One region of the Labrenzia sp. THAF187b genome, then DNA from elsewhere that is predicted to be linked to it. Evidence: riboswitches for the same ligand, from Rfam matches in the RefSeq annotation. Region 1 holds a riboswitch; each other region holds the start of a gene.

What was found. A riboswitch is a leader RNA that binds a small molecule or an ion and turns the genes downstream of it on or off. The one in region 1 is predicted to bind cobalamin.
Region 2: another riboswitch for cobalamin. It lies ahead of FIV03_RS16710 (energy-coupling factor ABC transporter permease); the one in region 1 lies ahead of FIV03_RS17580 (hypothetical protein).
Region 3: another riboswitch for cobalamin. It lies ahead of cobU (bifunctional adenosylcobinamide kinase/adenosylcobinamide-phosphate guanylyltransferase); the one in region 1 lies ahead of FIV03_RS17580 (hypothetical protein).
Region 4: another riboswitch for cobalamin. It lies ahead of FIV03_RS31190 (CbtB domain-containing protein); the one in region 1 lies ahead of FIV03_RS17580 (hypothetical protein).

Annotation. Positions count from the first base shown of each region.
Region 1 covers NZ_CP045344.1:3,823,084-3,828,490, reverse strand. Annotated here, with positions in the region: gene FIV03_RS17590 (ABC transporter ATP-binding protein) at 1-174, opposite strand, end outside; gene FIV03_RS17585 (DUF1636 family protein) at 171-575, opposite strand; gene FIV03_RS17580 (hypothetical protein) at 565-843, opposite strand; cobalamin riboswitch at 950-1,163, opposite strand; gene FIV03_RS17575 (S9 family peptidase) at 1,307-3,391, shown strand; gene FIV03_RS17570 (hypothetical protein) at 3,596-3,994, shown strand; gene FIV03_RS17565 (LysR family transcriptional regulator) at 3,999-4,925, opposite strand; gene FIV03_RS17560 (putative quinol monooxygenase) at 5,025-5,333, shown strand; gene FIV03_RS17555 (DUF2798 domain-containing protein) at 5,340-5,407, shown strand, end outside.
Region 2 covers NZ_CP045344.1:3,642,074-3,647,480, reverse strand. Annotated here, with positions in the region: gene FIV03_RS16735 (MarR family transcriptional regulator) at 1-348, shown strand, start outside; gene FIV03_RS16730 (HAD family hydrolase) at 345-1,061, shown strand; gene FIV03_RS16725 (AraC family transcriptional regulator) at 1,068-2,015, opposite strand; gene FIV03_RS16720 (hypothetical protein) at 2,199-2,570, shown strand; gene FIV03_RS16715 (YHS domain-containing (seleno)protein) at 2,752-3,237, shown strand; gene FIV03_RS16710 (energy-coupling factor ABC transporter permease) at 3,331-4,011, opposite strand; cobalamin riboswitch at 4,065-4,276, opposite strand; gene FIV03_RS16705 (hypothetical protein) at 4,601-4,834, shown strand; gene aroQ (gamma subclass chorismate mutase AroQ) at 4,885-5,407, shown strand, end outside.
Region 3 covers NZ_CP045344.1:4,604,428-4,609,834, reverse strand. Annotated here, with positions in the region: gene FIV03_RS21240 (GntR family transcriptional regulator) at 1-226, shown strand, start outside; gene FIV03_RS21235 (SIS domain-containing protein) at 232-1,272, shown strand; gene nagA (N-acetylglucosamine-6-phosphate deacetylase) at 1,269-2,423, shown strand; gene FIV03_RS21225 (cupin-like domain-containing protein) at 2,490-3,398, opposite strand; tRNA gene FIV03_RS21220 (tRNA-Asn) at 3,764-3,839, opposite strand; cobalamin riboswitch at 4,174-4,392, shown strand; gene cobU (bifunctional adenosylcobinamide kinase/adenosylcobinamide-phosphate guanylyltransferase) at 4,425-4,976, shown strand; gene cobW (cobalamin biosynthesis protein CobW) at 4,973-5,407, shown strand, end outside.
Region 4 covers NZ_CP045347.1:63,136-68,542, forward strand. Annotated here, with positions in the region: gene FIV03_RS31185 (recombinase family protein) at 1-448, opposite strand, end outside; cobalamin riboswitch at 820-1,047, shown strand; gene FIV03_RS31190 (CbtB domain-containing protein) at 1,080-1,250, shown strand; gene FIV03_RS31195 (CbtA family protein) at 1,252-1,950, shown strand; gene FIV03_RS31200 (hypothetical protein) at 2,028-2,552, shown strand; gene FIV03_RS32090 (DUF1636 family protein) at 2,555-2,950, opposite strand; gene FIV03_RS31210 (M23 family metallopeptidase) at 3,516-5,407, shown strand, end outside.

The DNA of each region.
Region 1 (5,407 bases):
CGGTTTCAGGAAGCGATAGAGCAGCCGCAACAGGGTGGATTTGCCGGCACCATTGGCGCCGGCAATTCCAAGAACCTCACCGGCAGGCAGATCGAAGCTGAGCGGATGCAGAATGGTTTTGCCCTGCCCCGTCTTCCAGCTGACCTCGCGAACAAACAGATCGACCCCAGTCATGAGAACGCCGTCCCGTCAGCTTCCGAAACGATCATCGCTGCCGGAAGCCGGCCTTGCGATGCGCTCCAGCGCTTGCCGTGTCTTTCCTCGGTCACCTCGCATCCATTTTCAATCTGGCGATACCGATTGGCGTAGTCGACCAGGTCGTCGATGTCCGTATCGTCCTCAATGTCCCCAAAGAGGTAGATCGCCTTGTCGGTGGCCTTGAATGCCAGCGTGCAAGGTCTCGAACAGCTCTCCATGTCGGCTGTTCCGCTGATTTCGAACTCGTCTCCAACGACAGGCACTGCCTGTGCCATTGCGCTCTTCAGCTTGCAGATCAGCCCATATCCGGGATGGCAAGCCTGCCCATTGTGACGACAGGTCGTGCAGACGAATATCTTGTGCGGATCATTGCTCATGACGCGCCTCCACGGCTTCTGCCAGTGAACCGACAGGAGGCTGCGGAAAAGCAAAGGCATTGCTTTCCTGGTTGCACTTGGCACGGCCGGATCGGGTAGGTTTGGCACATTCATCATGTAATGTTATTACATTACCAACATTCTTGCTGACAACAGATTTTTGCAGCCCATCAGGAACCATCGCGCGCACTGCGCGCGCCGCCAGTGGATCAGCCTCGGTCAGGAGGTTGGCAAGTCTTGAGAATTCAGCAGAAAATTTCCGGTTCATATCGCCCTCCGCGATTTCGCGGGGCAGTCAGGAACCGAATGTGCAACTTTGCCGGCAGGTGCCGATTGGCCATGTCACTCACTCCTCCGGGGCACCCCGCCCGGGTTAAGGTTTAAGGTGAAATGGCAGGTCTCCTGACTTGCGGGTCATTGCTTGCCTGATCCTTCCCGGGGTCTCCCCAGTGGCGCTTTCAGGTTTGCTCACCGCTCACAGTTGCGGGGGCAGTCACGGATTTGCAGCCTTTCGGGCTCGTCGCACCGTGTTCCCTTTTAATCCCGGTCCGGAGTTCGGAGTCGGGAACCATCTCTTCCTAAGTGCGCGAACGCCTGAAAAATGTCAAAGACTTTTGCAGGTCGCCGCTCTTGTCTGAAAGCACGGCAGGATGGCCAGGAGGCGGAAACACCCTGCCGCCTCGGCAGTATTGACCCTTGCCTTCAAGGCTCAAAAATCTTACCTCCGATCCATGAAACAGGATGCCCTTCCCCCGCGCGCCGCAGCGCGCCCCCTCACCCTTGAGACCCACGGCATTACCCGCCAGGACGATTTCGCCTGGCTGAGGGCGGACAACTGGCAGGAGGTCATGAAAGACCCGTCCGTGCTGGATGCCGACATCCGCAGCTATCTGGAAGCGGAGAATGCCTATCACGAAGCGCAGATGGCACCGACGAAGGCTCTGCAGGAGAAGCTTTTCGCGGAAATGCGCGGCCGCATCAAGGAAGACGACAGCTCGGTTCCTGCTCCCGACGGCCCCTTCGCTTACGGCCTCAAGTATGAAACCGGCGGCCAGCAACCGGTTTTCTTTCGCACCCCGCGTGACGGCGGCGCGGAAACGGTTCTTCTCCATGGCGACAAGGAAGCCGAAGGAACGGCATATTTCCGGATCGGCGGCGTTAGCCAGTCGACGGATCACAAGCTCATCGCCTGGGCTTATGACGACAAGGGCTCGGAATATTATTCACTGAGGCTGCGCGACGCCCAGTCTGCCAAGGATTTTGACTACGCCATCGAGGATACGGGCGGCGGCGGCGTCTTCTCGGAAGACAGCCGCTATGTGTTCTACGTTCGCCTCGACGCCAACCACCGGCCCTCGAAACTCTTCCGTCACGAAGTCGGTTCCGACCCTGCGAGCGACGTTCTCGTCTACGAGGAAAAGGATGCCGGCTTCTTCATGGGCGTCGGCAAGACCCAGTCCGGCGACACCATCGTCATCGACATTCATGATCACGAGACATCCGAAGTCTGGATGATCCCGGCCACCGACCCGACCGCCGAACCGGTGCTTGTCGCAGAGCGCGAGACCGGTATCGAGTATTCCATCGACGATCACGGCGACACACTCTACATCCTGACAAACGCAGGCGGCGCCGAGGACTTCAAGATCGTCACTGCGCCGAAAGGCAATCCCGGCCGCGAAAACTGGTCCGATCTTGTGCCTCACAAGGCAGGATGCCTGATCCTGTCGCACTGCGTCTACAAGTCCTTCATGACGCGGCTGGAACGCGAAGACGGCCTGCCGCGCATCGTGATCCGCCGGCTTGCAGACAACATCGAGCACTCCATCGCCTTCGACGAGGAGGCCTATTCACTCGGCCTTGGCGGCGGCTACGAGTTCGACACGAGCACGATCCGCTTCACCTATTCCTCGATGACAACGCCATCGCAGACCTTCGACTACAATGTCGAGACCCGCGAACGTGTTCTGCGCAAGGAACAGGAAGTGCCTTCCGGCCATGATGCGGACGACTATGTCACCCGCCGGTTGATGGCTCCCGCAGCCGACGGCGAGACCGTGCCGGTGTCTGTGCTCTACCGCAAGGACACCAGGCTCGACGGCTCCGCACCTCTGCTGCTTTACGGCTATGGCTCCTACGGCATCACCATTCCCGCAAGCTTCAACACCAACTGCCTGTCGCTGGTCGACCGGGGGTTCGTCTACGCCATCGCCCATATTCGCGGCGGCAAGGACAAGGGCTTCCACTGGTACAAGGATGGGCGGCGCGAGAACAAGAAGAATACCTTCACCGACTTCATAGCCGCAGCAGACCATCTTGTTGCGGAAAACTTCACCTCGCACGATCGCATCGTCGCTCAGGGCGGCTCGGCTGGCGGCATGCTGATGGGTGCGATTGCCAACCTGGCACCGGAAAAATTCGGCGGCATCATTGCCGAAGTTCCGTTTGTCGACGTTCTGTCGACCATGCTGGACGACACGCTGCCGCTCACGCCGCCGGAATGGCCGGAATGGGGCAACCCCATCACGGACAAGGCAGCCTACGATTACATCGCGTCCTACTCGCCCTATGACAACGTTGAGGCAAAGGACTATCCGGCCATCCTTGCGGTAGGCGGATTGACCGATCCGCGCGTAACCTACTGGGAACCGGCCAAATGGGTCGCCAAGCTGCGGGCAACCGGCACTGGCGACAAGCTGCTGATGCTGAAAACCAACATGGAAGCCGGCCATGGCGGCGCTTCCGGCCGTTTCGACCGGCTGAAGGAAGTCGCAGAGACCCAGGCCTTTGCCCTTTTGGTGACCGACAAGGCCTGACACTTCGTCAGACCCGAAGATTATCCGGGCGTGCGGAGCAGTTCGCACGCCCAGGAACCTAAATTACTTTCACACGCTTGTGCGGGTACCACCCGAGCGAACGTGACTTGATTTTGACCAAGTCTTCGGCTCATGTGAGAGTTGTTGCAAATCAATCAATTGAACGGTCCTGGACCGTACCGACGCTGTTCACTGGAGCCCGTGATGACCTGCTACCGCACACTTCCGCACCGCCTTGCTGATGGGCTGAAAAAGGGGTTGCGCCTGGTTCCGGTCATGGCCGCCACGCTGAGCCTTGCCGCATGTCAGTCCTACGACACGACCGGCGGCAATGTGGTGGAAACGCTGCTGTTCTCCCCCACTTTCACCAAGAACCGGCAGGACATCCCCAGCACCTACAACACAGCTTATGACTGCCGCACCTTTACCGGCAGCGGCTGGAAAGGCATTGCCGGTGGCAAGGTCTTCAATTTTAGCCAGAAATACATCATCTCCCAGGCCGGTTGCTTCAAGACTCAAGGCGAATGCAACGCATGGCTTGCGGTCATGTCCAGTTACATCGATCAGCCGCGCTACATCCGCTGCAATCCCTACACAGCGTAGGACATCAAGCGGATCTTGCAGGATCACGCTGGACGACAGTCCCCTGAAATACGGGAAGCGCTGCCATGAACGGTTCCATGTAATCAAGCAGGCAGCGCGCCCGGGCATTGAGCAGCCGCCCGGTGGGCCATACCGCAAAGATATCCCGTTGCTGCCCTTGCCAGTCTGCGAGCACAGGTGTGAGGCGGCCTGAAATCAGGTCATCGGAAATCTCGCTCACAGGCAACAGAGCGAGCCCGTGACCATCGCCGGCCAGCTGCCGGGCAAGACTGATGTCATCGACAACGACACGCGCATCGACAGGCACGGTTTCGCGGCAGCCCGTTTCCCGATTTGTCAGTTGCCATTGCGGAAGCGTGGACACCCGCACCACCTTGTGCCGGCCGATCTGGTCCGGTCGATCCGGGGCGCCGGCCTGTTCAAGATATGCAGGCGCCGCCACGAGAACCGTTGCCACCACCCCGAGACGCTTCTGGTAAAGCCGCTCATCGGTTTGGGGTCCGGCCCGAAGGGCAATATCGACCCTGTGTTCCAGTAGATCCTTGTTCTCGTTGCTGAGCGTCAGCGTCAGCTGGATCTCCGGAAAGGTCTTGAGAAAATCCGACCACATGGGCTGCAGGATGCCGATGGAAATATTGGTGGGCGCCGCCACCTTCAACGCTCCCCGAAGACCGTGCAGATCAGTGCTTAACCCGTCCAATGTCGTCTCAGCGTTTTGAACCAGGTCGGCAAAGGCCTCGAAATACGCCTCACCCGCCACCGTCAGATTGAACTTCCGCGCGGAGCGAAAGACCAGCTGAGTGCCTATGGTTTCCTCTAGCTTCGCCAGGCGCCGGGTCACCGTTGCCGCAGGCAATCCGAGATGCGCGGCTGCCTTTGCCAGGCTTCGATTACGCGCGATGTGAACAAACAAGGCAATGTCGTCGAGCATGATTTCATTTTCAAAATTTAAACTCTCATTATTCGATATAGATTGAGATTAGAGAAATCAATAAATCTGTCTTCGTTCTTAAACGCAACGGAGACACTCATGGGCAATTACTTCATCAGCGCTGGTATCGAACTGCAACAGGGTGCGGAGCGGACCAGGGCAGAGACGGAACTGCGCCGACTTGTGGCTGAAACCCAACACGAACCCGGCTGCAATTTCTTTGAAATCCGGCAGAACCTGCAGGATCCCGACAAGTTCACCCTGTGGGAAAGCTGGACTGACAAGGACGCCCTGGCCGCCCATTTCGAAATGCCGCACACCAAGGCCTATCTCGCGCAGAACCTGACACAGGTCAGCTACATTGAAGAACTGGGCGAAATCGGCACCAGCGAAGCGATCAAAAGGTAGTCAGTCATGAAGAACCGATTGATCGCGACGTTGCTGATGTCACTGGGTCTGTCGCTCTTGATGTCGTGCTGGGT
Region 2 (5,407 bases), 180 kb from region 1:
CTCGGCCTCACCTATCCGCAGTATCTGGTGATGACCCTGCTTTGGCGCAGAAACGAGAGGACGGTCAAGGATATCGGCGATGCGCTCAGCCTGGAATACAACACGCTGACACCGATGATTAAACGCCTGGAAGCAATGGAGCTTGTCTCCCGCGTCCGCGATCTGGAGGACCAGCGCGTCGTCAATGTCTGCCTGACAGCCAAGGGTAAAGCGCTTCGGGAAAAGGCGGCTGCCGTGCCGCAGTGTGTGGCTGAGGCATCCGGTCTTTCGGAAAAGGCTTTCGAGGATTTGAAATCCGCCCTCGACACATTGCGGTCCAACCTGAAATCCACGGGAGACCGGACTTGAACAACCTCACAGGCAACATCACCGCCATCCTCTTCGACAAGGACGGCACCCTGCTGGATTTCGACGCGACATGGGCACCGGCCTATCGCGAAACCTCGCTCCATGCAGCCAGAGGCGACCGCGCCCTGGCCGACAGGTTGCTGGAACAGACCGGCATGGATCTGGTGACCGGAAAGTCCGCGGCTGGGTCCCTGCTTGCAGCCGGCAACTCTGCGGAAATCGCGGCGGCCTGGATTGCCTGCGGTGCTGATTTTCAGGAAGGCCCGCTGACCGCAGATCTCGACCGGGTATTCATCGGCTGCATGCATGATGCAGCACCGCTCCCCGGCATTCCTGATGCGGTCGAGACCTTGAGCGGAACCGGGTTCACTTTGGGTGTTGCCAGCAGCGACAGCGAAGCGGCCATTAGGGCCTTTCTCGCCGGCACCGGGCTTGCGCCCCGTTTTGCCTTCGTCACGGGTTACGACACGGGTTTTGGCCCGAAGCCGGAACCGGGCATGGTTCGCGGCTTTGCGGAGGCAACAGGTCTTGCAGTGGACCGGATCGCCGTTGTCGGCGACAACACGCATGATCTGGAAATGGCCCGTTCGGCGGGCGCCGGACTATGTATCGGTGTCCTGACGGGCACAAGCGCGCGCCACGACCTGGAAACCCTGGCGGATGCCGTTCTCGAGAGCGTTGCCGATCTGCCGGCCTATCTGGCCGCCAACTGATTCACATCAGGCTGGCACTGCCGGGCCCTGCCGTCGCACTTGTCCGGGCGTCTGGTTGAATTGACGCTTGAAGGCCCGGTTAAAGGCGGCTTCCGAGCTGTAGCCGATGTTTTCGGCAATATCGATCAGGGGCAGATCCGTCTCCCGAATGTCGCGCCGTGCCCGTTCCATGCGCCAGTGGGTGACATAGGCCAGCGGCGTCATGCCGACGAGGTTCGTAAACCTGTCTGCAAAAACCGTCCGGGACATGCCAGCCTCCCGGGCAAGGCTCTCCACCGTCCAGGGCTTTTCCGGCGCCAGATGGATCTTGGACATGCTGCGCCCGAGCTTCGGGTTGAGCACAGCCGCCAGGCATCCGGCCCTGTCCCCCTCCCTGTCGACGAACGTTCGCACCACCTGGATGAAGATGATCTCCGTCAACCGGTGGATGATCGCCTCGGACCCCGGCTGCCCGGCGCGCACCTCGCTGGCAACAAATCGCATCACTGCTTCCAGCCAGAAGGCGTTCATCGTCTGTGTGTTGGGCAGATGAATGACGGCGGGCAAGGCATCGAGCAGCGGATGGACCGAGCCTTCCTCGAATTCGAAATGGCCACAGAACAGTTTACAGGCCAGCTCCTCGTCCGGACCGCCGTAATAGAGCGCGCCTTCCCCCGTATAACCGGATTGCCGCACGACCTCGTCCACTTCGGCCGCGGGACGGTCCGGTTCATCGCTCAGGATATGAGCGGCCCCGTGCGGAATGACGGCGAGATCGCCGGTCGCAAGGCGGATCGGCTTTTCAACACCATCCACCGCCAGCCAGCAGCCACCACGCATTGCCATGTGAAACCGCGCGACATTGCCGAAGGCCGGCACCCGCACGGCCCAGGGCGGCGAAAAGCAGGTATGGAAATAGACGGATCCTCGTAGCTTCAAGGCATCCAGGATCTGGGTCAGGGCGTCATGTTTCATGAAAGGCCGGTTCCGGTTGAAGTGCTACTCCCGCATTTTTGCCTCAACACCGCAAAGCGCAAGGCTCCCGGACGATCGGTCAATTTTCAGGGACTTTCGTGCATGGATAGAACCGAAGTCGACCAACATCTTTGGGCTCGTGGGCAATTCGCCCGCATGAAACCAACCTGGAGCACCTGAAAGATGTCTGTTCGCTTCGTCACCAAGACCATGCACGCCTATCTCGATTATCCCGTCGCGATCGGCCTTATTTCCCTGCCCGTATTCCTTGATCTCGGCCAATCCAACCCGATCGCCTTCTGGCTATCGTTCCTGACAGGCTTTGCGGCCCTGGCGCTGACGATCCTGACAGATCACCAGACCGGCATCATCCGCATTCTGCCCTATTCGGTTCATCTGGCGGTCGATTTTGCCGTCGGCATCGTGTTCCTGGCAGCTCCCTTCGCACTTGGCTTCACCGGCCTCGACTTCGCCTATTACCTGGTAAACGCCATTGCCGTTCTGACAGTGGTCAGCCTTGCCAAACCGCAGGAAACGGTTGCGCAGGCCGCCTGACAGCCCCCCTTCAGCGCACAATGACACCGGCCTTCACGCCGGTGTTTTTTTGAGCTGCAATCCGGACGATCTGCAAATCTTCGGGAACTTGCGAACATGGAGACGCCTCAGCTTCGGACGCAAGGTAGAGACACCGGAGCAAATCCGGCCTTCAACCTTCACACTCTTTCAGGAGTAGAACATGTCCTTGATGAAATCCGCCATTGCCGCAACGCTGCTGTCTCTTGCCGCTCTGTCGGCCCCGGCAATGGCCGCGGACGAATACAACACCTCCAGCGGCCTGACCGCCGCCGGCAGCCCGCTCGGTCTTCATGGTGTCGACCCCGTGGCCTTTGTCAGCCTGGGCAACCGGATTGACGGAACCGCACAATATACGGCCGTCCACGACGGTGTTGCCTACTACTTCGCATCGCAGGAAGCCATGGATGCCTTTACCGCGCATCCGGATCAGTACCTGCCGCAAAACGGCGGCTTCTGCACCTTCGGTGTTTCAGTCGGCAAGAAGTTCGACGGCGATCCGCAGTTCGCGGCCGTTGTCGACGGCAAGCTTTATCTGTTCCTGAACGAGGCCATCTTCCGCGAGTTCCAGAAAGACCAGTCCGGTACCATCGCCAAGGCGGAAGCCAACTGGAAGAAGATCCGCTCCACCGAGGCAACGAAGCTCTGATTGTTCGTTGTCAAGGCGTCGTCGGAACGACAAACAAAAAGGGCGGCCCCGGGGCCGCCCTTCGTGACTTGAATTCAGCAAAAAGCCGAAGACTTAAGCTGCCGCGTTGTGCAGCCTGTTTTCGAAAGCAAGGTTCTTCGTCAGCGGTGCCAGGGTCTTGGCAGCGGCCAGAACAGCCAGGTCAGCCAGCGGCTCGCCCAGGATCACCAGCATGTAGGCAAAGCCGAAGGAACCGACGGAAACCATGTTCTCGGCGCCGAAGCCCTGGCCGTAGAATGCCCAGAACGCGACCCAGCCAACGATACCGGCCTGGAACGTGGTGGAAAGAGCCAGTGCCTGAACGTAGGAAACGTCAACATAGGCGGTCTTTTCCGGAATGATGCGGTTTGCCAGCAGGCTGACACCCCACAGCGGCACAAGCAGCGTGGTGACGTTGATGCCGTACTGCGGCAGGTCGAAAGGAGCAACCAGCGCCCCCTGAAGCAGAAGGCCTGCAGCAAGGCCGATTGCTGCCGGACCAGCGCCGAACATCAGGAACAGCGTGGAGCCCAGGATGAAGTGCACTTCGGAAACACCGACCGGGTAATGCGGCAGGATTTCAAAGAAGCAGAATACGGCAACCGTCGTGATGACGGAGCGAACGGCAAGGCTGAGAACGCCGCTTTTGCGGATCGTGTCGAGAGCCATTTTGCCCAGAAGGCCGAAGGAAGCAGCCGCGGTACCGTAGCTGAGTACGATTTTGGCACCGTCGACGATGCCCGGTTCGATATGCATGTCATTTCTCCTTTGCGCACCCTCCGTGCGCGAGCAGATGGTGTGAACCGGCCCCGATGGGACCGCTGGATGGCAGGTTTCCTGGCTCGCGAGTCTCTGCGCCGCCCGCCTTCCCGGATCGCTCCAGTGGCTTGTAGGGCTTTGCTCGTCGCATACAGTTGCGGGGGCAGCCACGGTATTGGTCCCTGTTGGGTACGCCTCACCGTGTTCCCATTTCATCCGCCCTTACGCTTGTTCGGGCGAAACCATCGCATCGTCTAGATTTGCAAGGATTGGCGATATTCTGCAAGCGAATTTTCGCCATATTCGGTCTGAATGCGACATTGCACCGAAATTTTGCCGCCTGAAGGCCGCCACCGAAATCAGCCGGATCAGCACCATCGACAAGCTTCAGATCTCGAAACACTTCTTCAGGAAATTGCGTCAGCCACCTGAAAAATCTGACCTTTGAAGCATCCAATCAAAGATAAAAATCAAAACCTTTGTTTATTAAACTTTTCTGTATTTAGGGTAATTGTGATTTTTACTTGCAGAAACCCTAACGAAAGATAACCTCACTCGCATACAAAGCACATCATGAGAGTTTGCAATGCCCTTTACCAAATTGGGAACGCTTATCGCTGGTGTCGTCTTTTTCCTTGGCTGCATTCAGCTGGCACTTCTGGCCGGCGTTACTCTGGGTGCAGTCACTGAACCAAGACCGGGTTTTTTCCTTGGCAATCTGACACGCGAACAGGCGCTCGACAGCGGACTATTGAAGATCATGGCCGCCGTCGCATTCGGCGTGATCACCGAGATCAGCCGTTCGGTTGAAAAGAAGTAGACCACAACCAAAGACTTGCCGCGGGCGGTGACCTGTGAAAGTCTTCGGCCATGTTGAAATCGATTCCCCTGACCGCTCTCGCGGTATCGCTTCTTGCTGCCACCGTCACTCCTGGCTGGGCGGCACCTGACAAGCTGTTCGGCGCTATCAACGAACGTCTTTCGTTCATGCAGTCGGTTGCAGCCTGGAAAGCGGATAACGACAAACCTGTCGAGGATCTGCCGAGGGAAAAGGTGGTGCTGGATGCAGCCCGCGAAAAGGCCGTCGAAAACGGCCTGTCGGCTGACAATGTCACCTTGTTTTTCCAGGCGCAGATCGATGCGGCCAAGGACATTCAAACCTGCTGGATCGAACGCTGGGAGAGCGGTGAAGCTCGTCCGCAGAACGTACCCGACCTGATCAAGGATGTCCGTCCGGAGCTGTTGCGCCTGGGCAACGAGATCCTGACGCTACTCGCAGAAAGCCCCGTCGAAGCCTCTGACCAGCAGGCCTTCACGGAGGCGCTGACCGTGGAATGCCTGTCCGACGGATCAAAAAACGCTCTGTTTGAAGGTCTGGTCGACGTACACGACT
Region 3 (5,407 bases), 780 kb from region 1:
TCTGCGCGCGGCCGGCTTGCAGCCTGTCCGCGCTATTCAGCGCATTTCAGCCCGCAATCTTGAGCCAATCGATGCCGACATTCTCGGTGTGCCGGCCGGGTCTGCCGGGCTGAAAATAGAACGTGTGTCCTATCTCGCGTCCGGAAATGTCGTCGAATTCACCCGTTCCGTTTACCGCGGCGATGCATATGACTTCATCGCCGAACTTCAGATTTCGGAAGACTAATCCTGATGATTGAAGCAAGTACCATGGCCACGCCGACGCACATGCGCCGGGAAATCGAAGAAATCCCGGACGCTGCGCGCCGTCTGTTGGCCGATGGACACCCGTTGATCCGCGACATTGCAAGGAAAGCAGGCGCGCCGGTGTTTCTGGCAAGCGTCGCTCGCGGCTCTTCTGACCACGCCGCAACGTTTCTCAAGTATGCCTCGGAGATCTACCTTGGTCTTGCGATGGCCTCTCTCGGCCCATCCGTTTCCTCGGTTTATGGCGGCAAGGTCAAGCTGGGGCAGGCTCTTGTGATTGCAATTTCCCAATCCGGCGCCAGCCCGGACAGTCTCTCGGTGGTTGAAAGTGCAACCGAGCAGGGGGCGTTCACGGTAGGGTTTACCAACACGTCGGGAAGTGAACTGGCAAAACTTTCCAGTGCCGCCATCGATATCTGCGCAGGTCCTGAGCGTAGTGTCGCCGCGACCAAGACCTTCGTCAATTCCGTCTTGGCGGGCCTGCTGCTATTGGCGGAAATCGGGGCTGACAAGGAACTGCTCGACGCGTTGGCTGCCTTGCCGGAGCATTTTGAAAAAGCAATCGACAAGGACTGGCGCGCGCTTGCCAAGCCGATCGAGCAGCGGGGTTCGCTTTATGTCATTGGACGCGGACCTGGTTTGGCAATCGCAAATGAAGCTGCGCTGAAATTCAAGGAAACCTGCCAGATCCATGCGGAGGCCTATTCGTCCGCCGAGGTAATGCACGGTCCCGTCTCGATCGTCGAAAACGGATACCCGATCCTGGCACTTGGTGTGCGCGATGCAGCCGAAGAGGGGCTGGCCCAGGCTGCGGATCGCATGGTGGACCAGGGCGGAAGTGTTTTTGCAACGACCGACAAGGTGGAGCGGGCAGAAAAGCTGGCGTTCCAGGCAACCGGGCATCCATTGACAGACGCCTTGGTGCAGATTGTTTCTTTCTACGCCTTCATCGAATGGTTCGCACGGCAGCGCGGTTTCAATCCGGACGTTCCCAAGCACCTGAAAAAAGTCACCCAGACCGTATGACCTCCACAACCGCCTATCTCTGCAGCCGGGTTTTTGATGGTGAGAAAATCCATGCGAATGCAGCCCTGCTTGTCGAAGATGGCAAGGTGGCTGGCCTTCTTTCGGCCGATCAGGTGCCCGTTGGTGTAGAGACTGTCGATCTTGGCGACGGCATTCTCGCACCGGGATTGATCGATCTGCAGGTCAATGGCGGCGGTGGCTTGATGCTGGGGGATGCGGAAACAGTCGACGATATCGAACGTATCTGCGCCGCCCATGTCAGCCTCGGGACAACAGCCCTGACACCGACTTTGATCACGGACACGCCCGACGTGACGCGCAAAGTCGTTGATCTGGGAATCGCCGCATGGTCGCGGGGCGTGAAGGGGTTTCACGGTCTGCATCTCGAAGGGCCACATCTGTTTGCGGGGCGCAAGGGCGCGCATGACCCGAATCTGATCCGGCCTTTGAGCCGCGAAGACATGGCACTCTACCTGCGCGCGGCGCGGGAATTGCCAAGCCTCATCATGACGGTGGCACCGGAAACGGTGCCACCAGAACAGGTGCGGGAATTGGCTGACGCGGGAATTCACGTCAGTCTTGGCCACAGCGGAGCAACATACCGGCAGTGCAAGACTGCGACTGAAGCGGGTGCTTCGATGGTCACCCATCTTTTTAACGCCATGAGCCCGTTGCAACACCGCGAACCCGGCCTTGTGGGTGCCGCGCTCGATCTGGGCGCGCTCAACGTGGGCATCATTGCTGATGGTGTCCACGTCGACCCGGTCGCGATGCGGGTCGCGTTCAAGTCAAAGACCGGCCCGGGCAGGATCTTTATCGTTACCGACGCCATGTCCCAGACCGGCACCGATGTTACGTCCTTCTTTCTCGGAGGTCGGGAAATCTTTCGCCGCGATGGCACATTGACCCTCGAAGACGGCACGCTTGCCGGCGCCGATATAGATTTGCCGGCGTCCTTGAAGTTTCTTACCGGTACACTCGAGCTTCCGGTTGAAGCTGCTCTTGCAATGGCGACCAGTGATCCTGCGGACGTTCTTGGACGCCCGCTCGGTCGTTTAGAAGAAGGTTACCCGGCCGACTTCGTACAGCTTGGCAATGCCTATGAGGTTGAGGGCGTATGGATTGCGGGAGAGCAATTCTCGAATACGTAGCCCGGCAAATACTCTGGTGGTTTGGTAACTGCGCCAAACTTGTGGGATTTGCAGCGCGTTTGCCGGTTAGGTCTTGTCGACCTTTTTCAGCGTTGAGCGAACGTTTGGAAGTGTCAGCAGCGTATTTGGTATTTGCAGCAATTCCTTGAAGAAGCGGCTGACCAACGCTCCGCGGCTTGGCTTGTAGGGTGAAGAAATGAACGATTTCAGACCCCACCCAATTCCGCCGACATTCGGAAGGGCGCGGATAGCAGTTTCGTAACAGCGCCGTACCAGCGCGGAATCACTGTTCTTGAATGAATGCAGCAGGCCGCACCGCTCCATGTCACGCTTGAATTCCTTCGAGATGACCACGGTTTCGCGTTTCGTGAAGGTCCAATTGATGTTGATGTTTTCGTCTTCCTTGGCAACCACCCGGTGGTACCAATGGGGAGGCAGATAGAGAAGATCACCTTCTTCCAGGTCGAATTTGTAGAAACGCTTGTTCCGTAGCAGTCGCTGTTCGTCTTTCAGCAGAGAGAAGTTGGTGAACGGGTAGCACGGTAACGGTGTTTCGGGCGAAACCAGTACCCATTCCTTACGACCCTTCACCTGAACGGTGATGACATTCTCGGCGTTGGTATCGTAGTGGAATTCTGTCCGGTTGTTCCTGCTGTTGATCCAGAATCTCCAGGCAACGGAATCTTGCATTATCCGGTCGGATGCGAGGATTTTCTTCAGGAATTCCGGCATCTCGATATCTTGTTCCAGTACTGGTGAGCGGCTGACGAAAAAGACACCTCTGTCGCGGACCTTTGGCAGCGTATGGAGTTCTGCTCGTAATCGGCCGGATTGCCACCTTTCCCGCGCGGGCCAGTTTTTCGCCAATCCCTTGATCAGCAGGGGCTGTTCCTTGTCGCAGTAGGCTTCAAGAAATTCGGCATAACCTGGTGCTGCGGTTACGGTGGCAATGGTGTGCGTGTTGTCGCCGCTCATAAAAGGTACCACGCATTTGAAGATTTGCGGGTTCAGGGGCGCTGGACTTAGCTGCGATTCTTCATGATGCTCCCCTAGGAGAAATTACGATAGGAGCAACCTTGAGCTTTATCAAGAAGCGCGATTCAACAACGCAGAGCCACTGGAGGAGCGATCTTCGTTTTAAACGTAGCCAGGAAATGTTGTTTAGGAAGATGGTACCGAACGTTACTGCCGCGAAAGACGAGTTCGCATCAAATGACTGTCGATTTTTGAGGCGGTGCAGATTGCTGCAAGATCACGCGTTAATAAGATCAACCCGGTTACTGAACAGCGTTCCGGTCTTCAGAAATGCAGCATTCGGGAGGATTAGGAATAGGTGGTGATGGCTCCCCAGGCCGGACTCGAACCAGCGACCCAGCGATTAACAGTCGCTTGCTCTACCAACTGAGCTACTGGGGATCACCACGCTCGGGGCCAGCGCGTTGCCGCCCCGTCGATGGAGATGCGTATATCAAAGGCTTGATCCGTTTGCCAAGCCCCCGAGGGCGTTTTTTTCATCAAGCCGTCATTTTTTTGATCTCGGTGTGGAAAACTCGATATATTTCAGATGGCTAGGCGTTCTGTCGCGCTTGGAAAACCCTACGTTTCGCTACGATTGGAACACCCCGGGCAGACTAAATCCGTTGTGCCTTTTTCTGACTTTGGCGCAAGAAGGCGTCCGTGTTGACTGCCTGGCCGATTTTCAAGGTTAGTCGTCAGCGACTTTCTGCTGCTTGTGTCGGCCTCAAGATACGTTTAGGAAGAAACTGACGGTTCCGGAAAAGGCCTTGCCTGATCCGGATGAAACGGGAATCCGGTGCGGTCTTTTTCAAGTCCAGATCCGGAGCTGCCCCCGCAACTGTGAGCGGTGAGTGGCTGTACGAAAACCACTGGCGTCCTGATGGGGCCGGGAAGGGGTACAGACCGCGCTGAGCCGCAAGCCAGGAGACCGGCCGTCACATTGTCAACCCTATGGCGCTGTCGGGCGGACGGCTGGGAGAAGGAATGACGCATTCAAACGGCGAGAGGACAACGCTGGTCCTCGGCGGTGCCCGCTCCGGAAAAAGCCGGTTCGCGGAGAAGCTTGTCCATGAAACCGGTCTGCAAAAAATCTATATCGCGACTGGTGCTGCCCACGACGATGAAATGACCAGCCGGATCGCCGCTCATAAAGATCAACGCGGACCGTCCTGGCGCACCGTGGAAGAACAGCTCGAACTTGCGGACGTGCTTGAAAACGAATGCAGGCAAGACCGGGTGGTCCTTGTTGACTGCCTGACCCTGTGGCTGTCGAACCTGCTGTTTGCAGGCAAGGACATCCCCGCCGAAACGGCGCGGCTTTGCGCGGTTCTGAAGGGTCTTCAGGGGCCGTGCGTCTTCGTTTCCAACGAAGTTGGTATGGGGATCGTGCCGGAGAACCGTCTGTCGAGGTCGTTCCGCGATGTGCAGGGACGACTGAACCAGGATATGGCGCATAGGTGCCAACAGGTTGTCTTCGTTGCTGCGGGCCTGCCGATACTTTTGAAACCCACCTCACAACCGGATATCAAATTATGACCACTTCATCCTTGCAGCCGGGCGCAAAAATTCCGGCAACGATCGTCACTGGGTTTCTCGGAGCAGGCAAGACCACGCTGATCCGCAATTTGCTTACCAATGCCAATGGCAAACGCATTGCCCTTATCGTCAATGAGTTTGGGGACATGGGCTTCGACGGGTCCCTTGTGAATGGATGCGCTGATCCCGATTGCGCCGCGGAAGAGGTGGTTGAGCTTACCAATGGCTGCATATGTTGCACCGTTGCCGACGATTTCCTGCCAACCATGGAAATGCTGCTCGCGCGGGACAATCCGCCGGAGCATATCGTTATAGAAACCTCTGGTCTGGCTCTGCCGCAGCCGCTCGTTCGGGCCTTCTCCTGGCCGAGCGTCAAGCCGAAGGTAACGGTAGATGGTGTTGTCACGGTGCTGGATGCTGCAGCACTCGCC
Region 4 (5,407 bases), on a different replicon from region 1:
GCCGCCGACCCAGAACTTTCCCTTCGGACTTGGCACGTCTTAGGCCTGACTGCGTTCGCTCGATGAGCAAATCCCGCTCGAACTGGGCAACGGCATTGAGCACGTTCATGGACATCGTGCCGGCGGAACTCGCCAGGTCGACACCGCCAAGTGCAAGACAGTATACCCGTACTCCTTCGTCGGCCAATGCCTTTACTGTTGAACTGACGTCTATCGCATCCCGGCCGAGGCGATCGAGTTTCGTCACGATGAGAATGTCGCCCGGCTCTAAACGGTCCACCAGCCGAGCGAATTCCGGACGCTGCGTTATCGGCACACTGCCGGAAATAGTCTCGGTCACAATCCGGCGGTCGTCGACCTGGAACCCCGCCGCCCGGATTTCTTCTAACTGGTTTTGCGTCGTCTGTCCGGTCGTTGACACGCGGGTATAGGCAAAGGTGCGTGACATAGCGTCATTCCTGTCCGAAAAGGCTGTTCAAATTAGTTAGCTGTCCAGAATGATGTCAAGGTAATTTGTGGACAGGGTGTTTTGCCCCTGTACGCAATCGGACGTTTTCGGACACAGACATGGGTCATCGGCAGTCATAGTATGGAGTGAAAGATGGCCCGGCGGTTGCTTTTCAAGGACCAGGGACGGCAGGAATTTTTCGATATCCCGACAGAGAAAACAGTCTGATCCATCATTATTCCCCGTCGCCTGTCGACCGGCTTGAAATCGAGCTTCGGCACCGACAGTGTGCAAGTTCCCAGGCATTGAATGTCATCGCGAACGCATCAATTACGTGTCGGATTTGTGCTTTCGCGATCAAAAAAAATGCGCCATAATAAAACCTGTTTGGTTTTCCATTCGGCACAAAGTGCTGGGAAACGAACAGGGAATTCGGATATGGCGGACCCATGCAGGGCGTCAGGAGCCGAAGCCGCCCCCGCGACTGTATGCGGAGAGTGCTGACCGGACATGCCACTTGCAACGAATGTTGTGGGGAAGGCCCGGCAAAGCGCCACGACCCGCGAGCCAGGAGACCTGCCAGACATTCACTGAAAACCCTTCTGTCGGGTGTGACAGCAAAGAGGATAAAATGACGACACAATCTGCAAAAACCACCGTTTCCGCGACGAAAATCGTATCGCTTGCTTTTGCTGCGGTACTGGGTGTCGCGATTATTTCGATCACGGGTCACGTGCAGGCGAGCGCTTTGCACGACGCAGCACACGATGTGCGCCACGCGACCGGATTCCCGTGTCACTAAAATGCTGACTCGCCTCTTGGTCAGCGGCTTGTTCGCTGGTGCTGCGGCGGGGCTTATCGCGGCCCTGCTACAGCTTATTTTTGTTCAGCCAGTCCTTCTCCATGCGGAGCTTTATGAATCGGGGGAATTGGTCCATTTCGGAACCGAGGCAGTCAGCGCTCAACAAGAGCTGGGCGGGATCGATCCTTTGCGCGATGGCCTGAGCGTCATCTTCACGATGCTCACCTATACCGGTTATGCCTTCATTCTGCTCGCCGGCATGGCAATTGCCGAAATGCGCGGTGCGGTTATAACGGGTCGCAACGGCCTGCTTTGGGGTGTTGCAGGGTTCGTCGCGTTCCACTTCGCGCCCGGATTCAGCCTAGCTCCCGAAGTGCCCGGCGTCGCGGCGGCGGATGTTTTTGCCCGGCAGATCTGGTGGTGGGCGACCGTCCTTACCGCAGGCGCCGGATTGTGGCTGATCGCATTCGGCCGCAATTGGATGGCTTGGGGCGCAGCAGCAATGCTGCTGCTGGCACCACACGTGATCGGCGCGCCAGAGCCGGACACCTTCACCGGCCCAGTTCCGACCGAGATCGGGGCAATGTTTGCCAGCCGTGCCTTTGGCGTCGGAATGGCAGCCTGGCTTCTGCTTGGTTGTTTTGCAGGTTTTTTCTGGCAGCGCGAGGGGGCGAGGGTCGGCGCAACGCAGGCGGCCTGATCCGGAATCTAAATCATAACCGACCGGGCGAAACATCTCGTTTTGCCCGGTTTCTTTTTAAGGAAACCTGAAACCCCATGGAACGCTCTCTCGCACTCTTCGCCATCGGGCTGGTCTTTGGCGGAGGCATCGGCTTTGTTGTTGCCGCAAGCAATGGTGTCGCTCTTGACGGTCATGACCACTCATCAGCCAGCGATCACCAGATGCAGACCGCATCAGTGGAGCTCAAAACTAATCATTCCGGCCAAACCGCTGGCCACAACCACAACAGGACTACCTCTGTACCTGGCGGTCCCGATGCACCGTCCTTGAAAATCAGTGTCTCGAAGGATCCGGTTAGCGGCTACAATCTTCATATCATGACGGAAAATTTCAGCTTTGCTCCGGAGCGGGCAGGCTCGGATCATGTGTTGGGCGAGGGCCATGCCCACGTATATGTAAATGGCGTGAAGGTCGCGCGGCACTACAGTGCATGGCTCCACCTGCCGACTCTTCCAAAAGGTGATGCGACGGTTGAGGTTACGCTCAATTCCAACGATCACCGCATGCTCGCTGTCGAGACGGAACCGCTTAAGGCTACGGTGACTGTGAACGTGGAATAGGCTTATAGCGCCGGAATGCGCGCTCTGAGGCAGAAACGGAGACGTCCACATGGTCGGGCGTCTTCGATCCAGCCTTTGTCCGTTGCCAGAAAATTTCGGGCCGTCGAGATGATGTCAGCAATGTCGTCTGGAAAGATGAGGCCTGAAAAAAGGTATGCCGCTCTACCAACCCCCTGAAACGCCACCGCAATCGGTTGTTCACAGGCCCCCATGCATTCAATCTGTGTAACCTCAATCGCCATTCCTGATTCGTTCAACGATCGACGCAATGCATCAAGATCTGGCGAAGGGTCGCATTTGCATGTACTGCAAACGATAATACGGTTCATTCGGTCACCTTTGACAGGAGCGGTGGCACAGCATAGCGAAAACGTACAAAGCAATACATTATTCGTCATGCGAGTTAGATCGTACTGTGTTTAACAATTTCATTCCGACAATTGCGAAATCGCTTGAACCTAAAGTGGCTAGAGGGTGTAAACAACTCACCAGTTTGGAAACCCGACTCAGGAACTTCTTATGGCCCAATCGCAATCTCGTGAATTCCTGGCAACAGGTAACGGCTATAGGTTTGCCCATTCTGCTGGACCGCGACGGGCCTGCGCGCGCTTACTGGCTAGTGTTCTGTGCCCCGACCAATGTAGCTAAAGAGGCCGGCAACGACCCAAAAGCTACGCGAACTCAGATCCCAGAATGCATTATAGCAGCGAGTATTAATCAGGACCGCGCCGATGCCGAAGTTTTAGACGTAACCCAGACACCCACGTTTTTCGTTAACGGCCGTCACCTTAGTTCGTTTGGCGAGGCAGAACTGCGAGCTTTGGTGAACGAAGAGGTAGCCTCTTCGCGGATGTAACCAACAACAAACGGGATATGTTCGAATGGTGATGGCAATCAAATGACACCGCGCTGCACGAACGAATTCGATCCACAAATTGGTTGCTTAACTTCCGAAAGATAGCAATGCACTTTGACGCTACCCAAAACCCCCAGTCCTCAAAAATCGAGCTCGGTCAAGAACCGCCGCTGCTTGGTTACGAAGGGGTGTATGGCATGTCGGACCGACGAGGGGTTTCACTGCGCTGGTTCGCTGGTTCAGCACTCACTGGCGTCACATCCCTGTTCTTGATGGGCGGCGCGCTATTCGCTGCCTTTGATGGCCAATACGAAGTTGAAAGGGCGAAATCCTCGAGTGCTTTATTGAATGAGTTGTCGATCTCGAACAACGGTTACAGCAAAGAAGACAGGTTTCTGCGATCGGCGACTGAATATTCCAGCAAGCAATTAATAGATGTGAATATTGTCTCCCGTGAGGGCGACAGAGACAACATTCGCGCTCAACCACATATTTTCATCAGCGCTACGCTTGCTACCAAGAAAGACCCGTCGCTTGCATCTCAAATTCCGGCCTTCAGTACGCTGAACATATTTTCTAGGAGTGCGGAGAAAGAAGCGACAGGGGCAACCGAGGGAGTTGCAACTTCTCTTCTTGCCGACTCGCTGTACGGTGTGAAATTGGCCAATGATGTCAGTATAAGCCTTACACCATTTCCATCATCGAACACGGATTTCGATTTGGACAAGACGTTGTCAGAATCGGAAATTGAATTGAAAGTTCGCAAATTTATCCGGACCCGTTCGGTGGATGCAACTAACATGGATTATGAAGCAGTGATTGATCCTGGGCGTTTCGACTTCAATTTGGCGCTTCAGCCAGATTTGGAGCGCTATGCGGTTCGGATAACGCCGGAAAACGTTTCTTTCGTGTCAAAACGCGATGACGATATTCGGTTAGCCGGAATGGATGAAAGCATTGTGCCAGTGGCTCAGGGGCAAAACCTTACGGGGACCCTCCTAAATCAGCAGGTTCCAGAAGTAGAAGCTGCATCGATCACACTTGCGTTTCAGCGATTGTATGGAATCTCCAAACTTGAAGACGGACAACGACTCCGAATAGCGTACGCGCCCTCACAGGACGATCCGGAGCGAAAGCTGCCCGTGCGTATCAGTCTGTATAGCGATACGAAACACGAAGCGACCGTTGCCCAATCAGACGGCGGCGATTACATCAAAGCCCGGCCGCCTAGCACCTTTCCAGCAGCAGCCTTTGCTGACGCGGATCGTGTCTCCCACAGCGGGCCAACGCCAGCGCTATACGATAGTCTTTATCAAACTGCACTTGAGCAAGACATACCAAAAAACGTTGTAAATGAACTTGTTCGCATGTTGTCCTTTAGCATCGATTTCAAGGCCTCCATTAGGCCTGGTGCTACCATAGAGCTGCTATACTCCAGAGATGACCGTAACTTCGGATCTAAGATCCACTTTGCTGCGCTGAGCAATGGCAAGACAACGCTGGAATTTTACCGTTTCCGGACGCCTGACGATGGAGCTACTGACTTTTATGATGCGTTCGGCCAAAGCGCAAAAAAGTTCCTGCTCAGGAAACCGATTGATGGTGGCAAGTTCCGATCCGGCTTCGGCATGCGTCGGCATCCCGTCTACAAATATTCAAGAATGCATAAGGGAGTGGACTGGTCTGCTCCGCGCGGGACACCGATCATGGCTGCTGGAGATGGTACCGTGATAAAGGCAGGTTGGAGTTCCGGCTATGGGAAGCGAACTGAACTTCGACACACCAATGGGTACACGACCACCTACAATCATCAGACCGGATTTGCCAAAGGCATAAAGGAAGGTGTTCGCGTCAAACAGGGACAAATCATAGGTTATGTTGGCTCGACTGGACTTTCAACAGGACCTCACCTTCACTTCGAGATGCTAGCTAATGGCCAACCTTTGGATCCAATGCGAGCCAGACTTCCAGAAGGACGCGTGCTCGATAGAGAAATGCG